Linked DNA regions of Hydrogenophaga sp. SL48. The protein of the gene in region 1 binds, or shares a complex with, the protein of each later gene. Links are inferred from orthologs where the notes say so. Each region holds a gene or a part of one and is shown in the gene's direction. Other genes may lie near its edges.

The links.
Region 2: the proteins of xseB (region 1) and xseA are in contact, whole or in part, in a cryo-EM structure (PDB 8TXR), measured with the Escherichia coli proteins. The link is inferred for Hydrogenophaga sp. SL48 from one-to-one orthologs.

The regions. Positions count from the first base shown.
Region 1 is NZ_CP063400.1:2,387,759-2,390,990, reverse strand. Bases 188-3,106 are described here. They hold xseB (exodeoxyribonuclease VII small subunit), read left to right. Parts: upstream 188-1,471; coding sequence 1,472-1,741; downstream 1,742-3,106. Other genes in these bases: dxs (1-deoxy-D-xylulose-5-phosphate synthase), read left to right, coding at 2,658-3,106; IM738_RS11330 (polyprenyl synthetase family protein), read left to right, coding at 1,738-2,622; IM738_RS11340 (aromatic ring-hydroxylating oxygenase subunit alpha), read right to left, coding at 188-1,196. In the rest of the region: more of IM738_RS11340, read right to left, coding at 51-187; more of dxs, read left to right, coding at 3,107-3,232. UniProt on the Escherichia coli protein: Bidirectionally degrades single-stranded DNA into large acid-insoluble oligonucleotides, which are then degraded further into small acid-soluble oligonucleotides.
Region 2 is NZ_CP063400.1:1,834,670-1,837,926, reverse strand. Bases 304-3,247 are described here. They hold xseA (exodeoxyribonuclease VII large subunit), read left to right. Parts: upstream 304-1,098; coding sequence 1,099-2,397; downstream 2,398-3,247. Other genes in these bases: IM738_RS08820 (superoxide dismutase), read left to right, coding at 2,528-3,109; IM738_RS08830 (MotA/TolQ/ExbB proton channel family protein), read right to left, coding at 304-751. Outside these bases: IM738_RS08835 (ExbD/TolR family protein), read right to left, coding at 1-54; more of IM738_RS08830, read right to left, coding at 110-303. UniProt on the Escherichia coli protein: Bidirectionally degrades single-stranded DNA into large acid-insoluble oligonucleotides, which are then degraded further into small acid-soluble oligonucleotides.

The DNA.
Region 1 (3,232 bases):
GCCGGGCAAAGCCCGTTCCGCGGTGGCCTGGGGCGAATGCGCGCGGATGATCACGCCGTTCGCATCCTGCCGCGATACCACTCGTGGAAGTGCTGCATGCCGTCTTCCATCGGGCTCTGATACGGGCCGACCTCGTTGTCGCCGCGCGCGAGCAGGGCTTTGCGCCCGGCGTCCATGCGCTCTCCGATCTCGTCGTCCTCGATGCAGGTTTCCATGTAGGCCGCGCGCTGGGCTTCGACGAACTCGCGCTCGAAGACGGCGATGTCCTCGGGGTAGAAGAACTCCACCCGGTTCAGCGTCTGGTTGACACTGATCGGGTGCAGCGTGGAGACGGTGAGCACGTGCGGGTACCACTCCACCATGATGTGCGGGTAGTAGGTGAGCCAGATCGCGCCGTGCTCCGGCGCGGCGCCTTGGCGGTACTGCATCAGCTGCTGGTGCCAGCGCTGGTAGACCGGGCTGCCGGCCTTGCCCAGCAGGTTCTGTGCGCCCACGGTCTGCACCGAATACTCGGGCTTGAATTCCCATCGCAGGTCGTCGCAGGTGACGAAGCCGCCCAGACCTGGGTGGAACGGCACCACGTGGTAGTCCTCCAGATAGACCTCGATGAACGTCTTCCAGTTGTAGTTGCAGGTGTGCAGCTCGACGTGGTCGAGCACCATGCCATCGAAGCTCAGCGCGGCGCGCGGGCCCATGCCGGCGAGGTCGGTCTCGATGTCGCGGCCGTTGTCCTCGAACAGCAGGCCGTTCCACTCGCGCAGCGGGTAGCGCTTCAGATCGAGGCAGGGGTCTTGGGCGAAATGCGGCGCGCCGAGCAGAGAGCCAATGGGGTTGTTGCCGTTCTGGCCACCGCTGTAGGTCCAGCGGTGCAGCGGGCAGACGATGTGACCGCCCGAGTGCCCGCTCTGGGTCCTGTTCAGGTTGCCGCGGCCCTTCAGGATGACGGCCTGGCGGTGGCGGCAGACGTTGGACACCAGCTCCACGCCTCGGGCCGTGCGCACGAGTGCCCGGCCTTCGCCTTCGTGGGGGAGGGCGTAATAGTCGCCGAGCTCGGGCACGGCGTTGGCGTGCCCCACGTAGCGGGGTCCGCGCTGGAAGATCGTTGCCAGTTCCTGCTGGAACAGCGCCTCGTCGAAATAGCTGGAAACCGGAAGTTGGCTTTCGGCCTGCTGGAGTTGAAGACTCAAATCAGACATGAAGGTCTTGACCTAAAGACTCCCCCTATGAAGGGGCAGGGTGAAGCGCGTAGCGAGTGAACGATCGGCGCGGGAAGGGTGGAAGTGCTGCGTCCCTCCGGGCGTTGGAGGCCCGTCAGTTGAGTGAGGAAAAAAGAGCGCGGATTGTACCCCGGGGGGGTGGTCGGGCGCGCCGGTGCGGCGGGGCATGAACACGAGGGATAAAATCCGGCGACGCCGCAGCTGTGTCGCGGCGGTTTGACGGGCCGCCCCCGTGGCCCCTTCCCACCTTTTGCATGACCACTTCCCCCACTGCCAAAACCACCCGTGCCACCAACCGGCCGGCCGCGATCACCGAGGCGGCCGCCAGTTACGAGGCCGCTCTGGAGGAGCTGGAGCAACTGGTGGCGCAGCTCGATGCCGGGCAGCTGCCCCTGGACCAGTTGCTGACCCGCTACCAGCGGGGCGCCGAGTTGCTCGCTTTTTGCCGTGCCCGGCTGGATGCCGTGGAAAACCAGATCAAGGTGCTCGAAAACGGCGAAGCCAAACCCTGGGACGCGGCATGAGCGGATTCGTGGTCTGGCGTTCCGCCCAGCAGGACCGCGTGGAGCAGGCGCTGTCGTCGTGGGTCGCCGCCGACGTACCCGCTGGCCTGGGGCTGGCCATGCGCTACGCCGTGCTCGATGGTGGCAAGCGTTTGCGGCCGCTGCTGGTGCTGGCCGCTGGCGAAGCGGTGCAAGGGGATGGCGCCGCCGCGTTGCGCGCGGCCTGTGCGGTCGAGCTCATCCACGCCTACTCGCTGGTGCACGACGACATGCCCTGCATGGACAACGACGTGTTGCGCCGTGGCAAGCCCACGGTGCATGTGCGGTTTGGCGAGGCCCAGGCCCTGCTGGCCGGCGACGCCCTTCAGGCGCTGGCGTTTGAGTTGCTGGTGCCCGACGACGGTTCGATGCCGCCCGCCCTGTCGGCCGCGCTGTGCCGCCAGCTGGCCCTGGCGGCCGGCGCGACCGGCATGGCCGGTGGCCAGGCGGTGGATCTGGCCAGCGTGGGGCTGTCGCTGGACCAGGCCGCGCTGGAAGCCATGCACCGGCTCAAGACTGGTGCCTTGTTGCAGGCCAGCGTGATGATGGGCGCGGCCACCGCCCAGGTGCAGGCTGGCGTGACCCGTGAGCTGTCGGCTTACGGCGCCAGTCTCGGGCTGGCGTTCCAGGTGGTGGACGACATCCTCGACGTCACCACCGACTCCACCACCCTGGGCAAGACGGCGGGCAAAGACGCCGCCAACGACAAGCCCACGTTTGTGTCTCTGATGGGGCTGCAAAATGCCCAGGCCTACGCCGACGCGTTGCTCGACCAGGCGCACGCGGCCCTGAACCGCAGTGGCCTGGCCCACACCGACACCCTTCACGCCCTGGCCGACTGGGTTGGCCGCCGCACCAGCTGAACCCGCAACCCGCCGCAATGACCACCCCGATCGCCATGAGCAACCTGTTGGCCTCCATCGATTCGCCAGCCGACCTTCGCCGGCTCTCACGCACGCAGCTGCGTCCCTTGGCGGACGAGTTGCGCGACCACGTGCTCCAGAGCGTGTCGCGCACCGGTGGCCACCTGAGTTCCAACCTCGGCACCGTGGAGCTGACGGTGGCGCTGCACTATGTGTTCAACACGCCTGAAGACCGTCTGGTCTGGGACGTGGGCCACCAGACCTACCCGCACAAGATCCTGACCGGGCGTCGCGACCGCATGGGCTCGTTGCGTCAGCTCGGCGGCATCAGCGGCTTCCCACGCCGCGACGAAAGCGAGTACGACACCTTCGGCACCGCCCATTCGTCCACCAGCATTTCGGCGGCGCTGGGCATGGCCATGGCCGCGAAGATCAAGGGCGAGAGCCGCCACTCGGTGGCCATCATCGGCGACGGCGCCATGACCGCCGGCATGGCCTTCGAGGCGCTGAACAACGCGGGCGTGGCCGAGGGGCGGCTCCTCGTGGTCCTCAACGACAACGACATGTCGATCTCGCCGCCGGTCGGTGCGCTCAACCGTTACCTCGCGCA
Region 2 (3,257 bases), 550 kb from region 1 along the record:
GAACGGGATCAGGTTGATCTCGGGTTCATCGCGGGTGCCCGGGCGGAAATTCATGCTGGCTTCCTTGACGTCGGCGGGTTCTTGGTCCCCATTCGCTGGTCCGAGCAGATCATTTGCGCAGCGTGACGAGGTGGCGCGCGAAGCGCTCGGAAGCCAGTTCCATGCCCAGCAGGTAGTCGTCCACCCGCGCGCGGAAGTAGCGCCAGAAGATCAAGGCCGGGATGGCCACCATGAGGCCGAAGGCGGTGTTGTAGAGCGCGATCGAAATGCCGTTGGCCAGTTGGGCCGGATTGCCGCCGCCGGGCACCGCGCCCATGCCACCGTCGCCGCCCTGGGAGCCGAAGATCTCGATCATGCCGATCACCGTGCCCAGCAAACCGAGCAGCGGTGCGGCCGAGGCGATGGTTGCGAGCGCGCCCAGGTAACGCTGCAGTTTGGCGGCCGCCATGCGCCCCGCGCCTTCCAGGCTGGAGCGCAGATCGTCCTCGCTGGCGCGGGGGTTGCTGGTGAGGACACGGAAACCGCTGGCCAGCACCTCGCCGAAGGCGGAGTTCTGTTCCAGCTGTGTCACCACATCGGGCCCGGGAATGCCGTTGCGCGACACCATGATCGCTTCGTCCAGCAGTTTGGGCGGCAGGATCTTGTCGGCTTTGAGGCTGATGAAGCGTTCGATCACGAGGGCCAGACCGACCACGGAACAGAAAATGAGCGGCCAGATCGGCCAGCCAGCGGCTTGTATGATGGAAAACAAATCAGGGCTCCAGACAAAAAGCCGCGCTGTCGCGGCTCCAGTGCAATCGCTGGGATTATGTCTCAGGCCTCGGCCCTGTCCGTTCGGCGGCAGGCCCGGTTACCTCGGTGAATCGCATGTTCCAGCAAGGCCCTTGCCATGCACAGATTCTGTGGATAACTTTGTGCAGAACCCCCACCCGACCCGCTCCGATCCCGCAGCCCGACTGGGCTTCCACAATTCGATGACAAAACAGGCAGTGCAAAATCCTTTGAAATCAACGGCTTGCTCGTTTGCCTTGGACGAATGCCGTACTGGGTGCGACAACCCCAGTGTTTGCGCCGTCTGTGGACACAATCACCCCGGAGATGCCTGTGTCTGAGCCGCTTTCGGCCGCAGAGGCTTCATTGACGCGGCGTGTCTGGGCGGTTGGGCCCCTGATGCGCGCCATTGCAGACACCTTGGCGGCGAGATTCAATCCCGTGGCGGTGCGCGGCGAGGTTTCAGGTTTTTCACGTGCGGCGAGTGGCCATTGTTACTTTTCGTTGAAGGACGACAGTGGTCAGGTGCGGTGTGCCATGTTCCGGCGCGCGGCCGAGCAACTGAATTTCGTCCCTCGTGATGGCCTGATGGTCGAGGCGCAAGGCAAGCTGGATGTGTATGGCCCGCGAGGTGATCTCCAGCTCATCGTGGACAGCCTCAAGCCCGCGGGGCAGGGCGCGCTGTTCGAACAATTCCTTCGCCTCAAGGCGAAGCTGGAGGCCGAGGGGCTGTTCGACGCGGTACGCAAGCGCCCGCTGCCCCCCCAGCCGCGCAGCATTGGGGTGGTCACTTCGCTCGGGGCCGCAGCGCTCAGGGACGTGGTCACGGCCTTGCGGCGCCGCGTGCCTCACATCCCGGTGTTGATCTACCCCGCCGCGGTGCAGGGTGCGCAGGCACCTGCCGAGCTGTGCAGCGCCCTGGAAACCGCGTACCAACGTCACCAGGCGCATGGGGAGAGCGAGGTGCTGCTGCTGGTGCGGGGCGGTGGATCGCTGGAAGACCTCTGGTCGTTCAACGACGAGGCGCTGGTGCGCACCCTGGCGCGAGCACCGATGCCGGTGGTGTGTGGTGTCGGCCATGAAACCGATTTCACCCTGGCCGATTTCGTGGCCGACCTGCGTGCGCCCACGCCGACCGCTGCGGCCGAGCTGTGCGCGCCCTCGCGTGAGACCCGGCGTGGCGAACTGGCCTACCTTCAGGAGCGCATCGACGAAGCCGTCTACAGCGCCATCGATCAGCGCGCCCAGCGCCTGGACCGGTTGGCGCAACGGCTGGGCAGGCCCTCCGGCCGCTTGCACGACAGCCGCCAGCAGCTCGCCGGTGCCCAGCACCGCATGCAGAGCGCCATGCTGCTGTTCCGGCAGCGCCAGAACCACCAGCTGGACGTGTTGGAGCGGTCTCTGCCGCTGAGCGCGCACCGGGCGCTGGAGGTTCACGCGCGGCGGATCGAGCACTGCGGGGCCGCTCTGGCGTTGCTCGATCCGCGGCTGGTGCTGGAGCGCGGTTATGCGTTCTTGACCGATGCGCAGGGTTTGGCCATCACACGGACGAGCCAAGCCCGCCCCGGACAACCGCTGCGTGCCACGCTGGCCGATGGCGAACTGGGTGTCACGGTCGATCGTTGAGACCGCTTCGTGGGCTTCGGCGCGCCGCCGCCTGCAACCCGGCTCTGTCTTGCCTACAATGCCTCAGCGCCCTTCGGCCGGACGTCTCGCCGACCGACCCTTTTTCACTTTCCATACAAGAGGACCCCACATGGAACACACCCTTCCCGCACTGCCTTACGCGATCGACGCCCTGGCGCCGCATTACTCCCAGGAAACGCTGGAGTTTCACCATGGCAAGCACCACAACGCCTATGTGGTCAACCTCAACAACCTCCAGAAGGGCACCGAGTTTGAAGCCATGGACCTCGAGTCCATCATCAAGAAATCCAGCGGCGGCGTGTACAACAACTCGGCCCAGATCTGGAACCACACCTTCTTCTGGAACTGCATGAAGCCCAATGGCGGCGGCGAGCCTTCCGGCGCACTGGCCGCGGCCATCAACGCCAAGTTCGGCAGCTATGCCGCCTTCAAGGAAGCCTTCGTCAAGAGCGCCGTGGGCAACTTCGGTTCGGGCTGGACCTGGCTGGTGAAGAAGGCCGACGGATCGGTGGACATCGTCAACATGGGCGCCGCTGGCACCCCCCTGACCACCGCCGACAAGGCGCTGCTGACCGTGGACGTGTGGGAACACGCCTACTACATCGACTACCGCAACATGCGTCCCAAGTTCGTTGAAACCTTCCTCGACAAGCTGGTCAACTGGTCCTTCGCCGAAGCCAACTTCGCCTGATCGGATTTCCTGGTTGAGCAAAGGGCTCGAAGGCCATGCCTTCGGGCCCTTTTCTTTTGGTGGTGAAAAAAAGTCGGACTATTTTCCCGTTATTTTCGCTATATGGGATAACGATTCAAATTTCGGGTTTGAGGTCAGAGGACTGAAA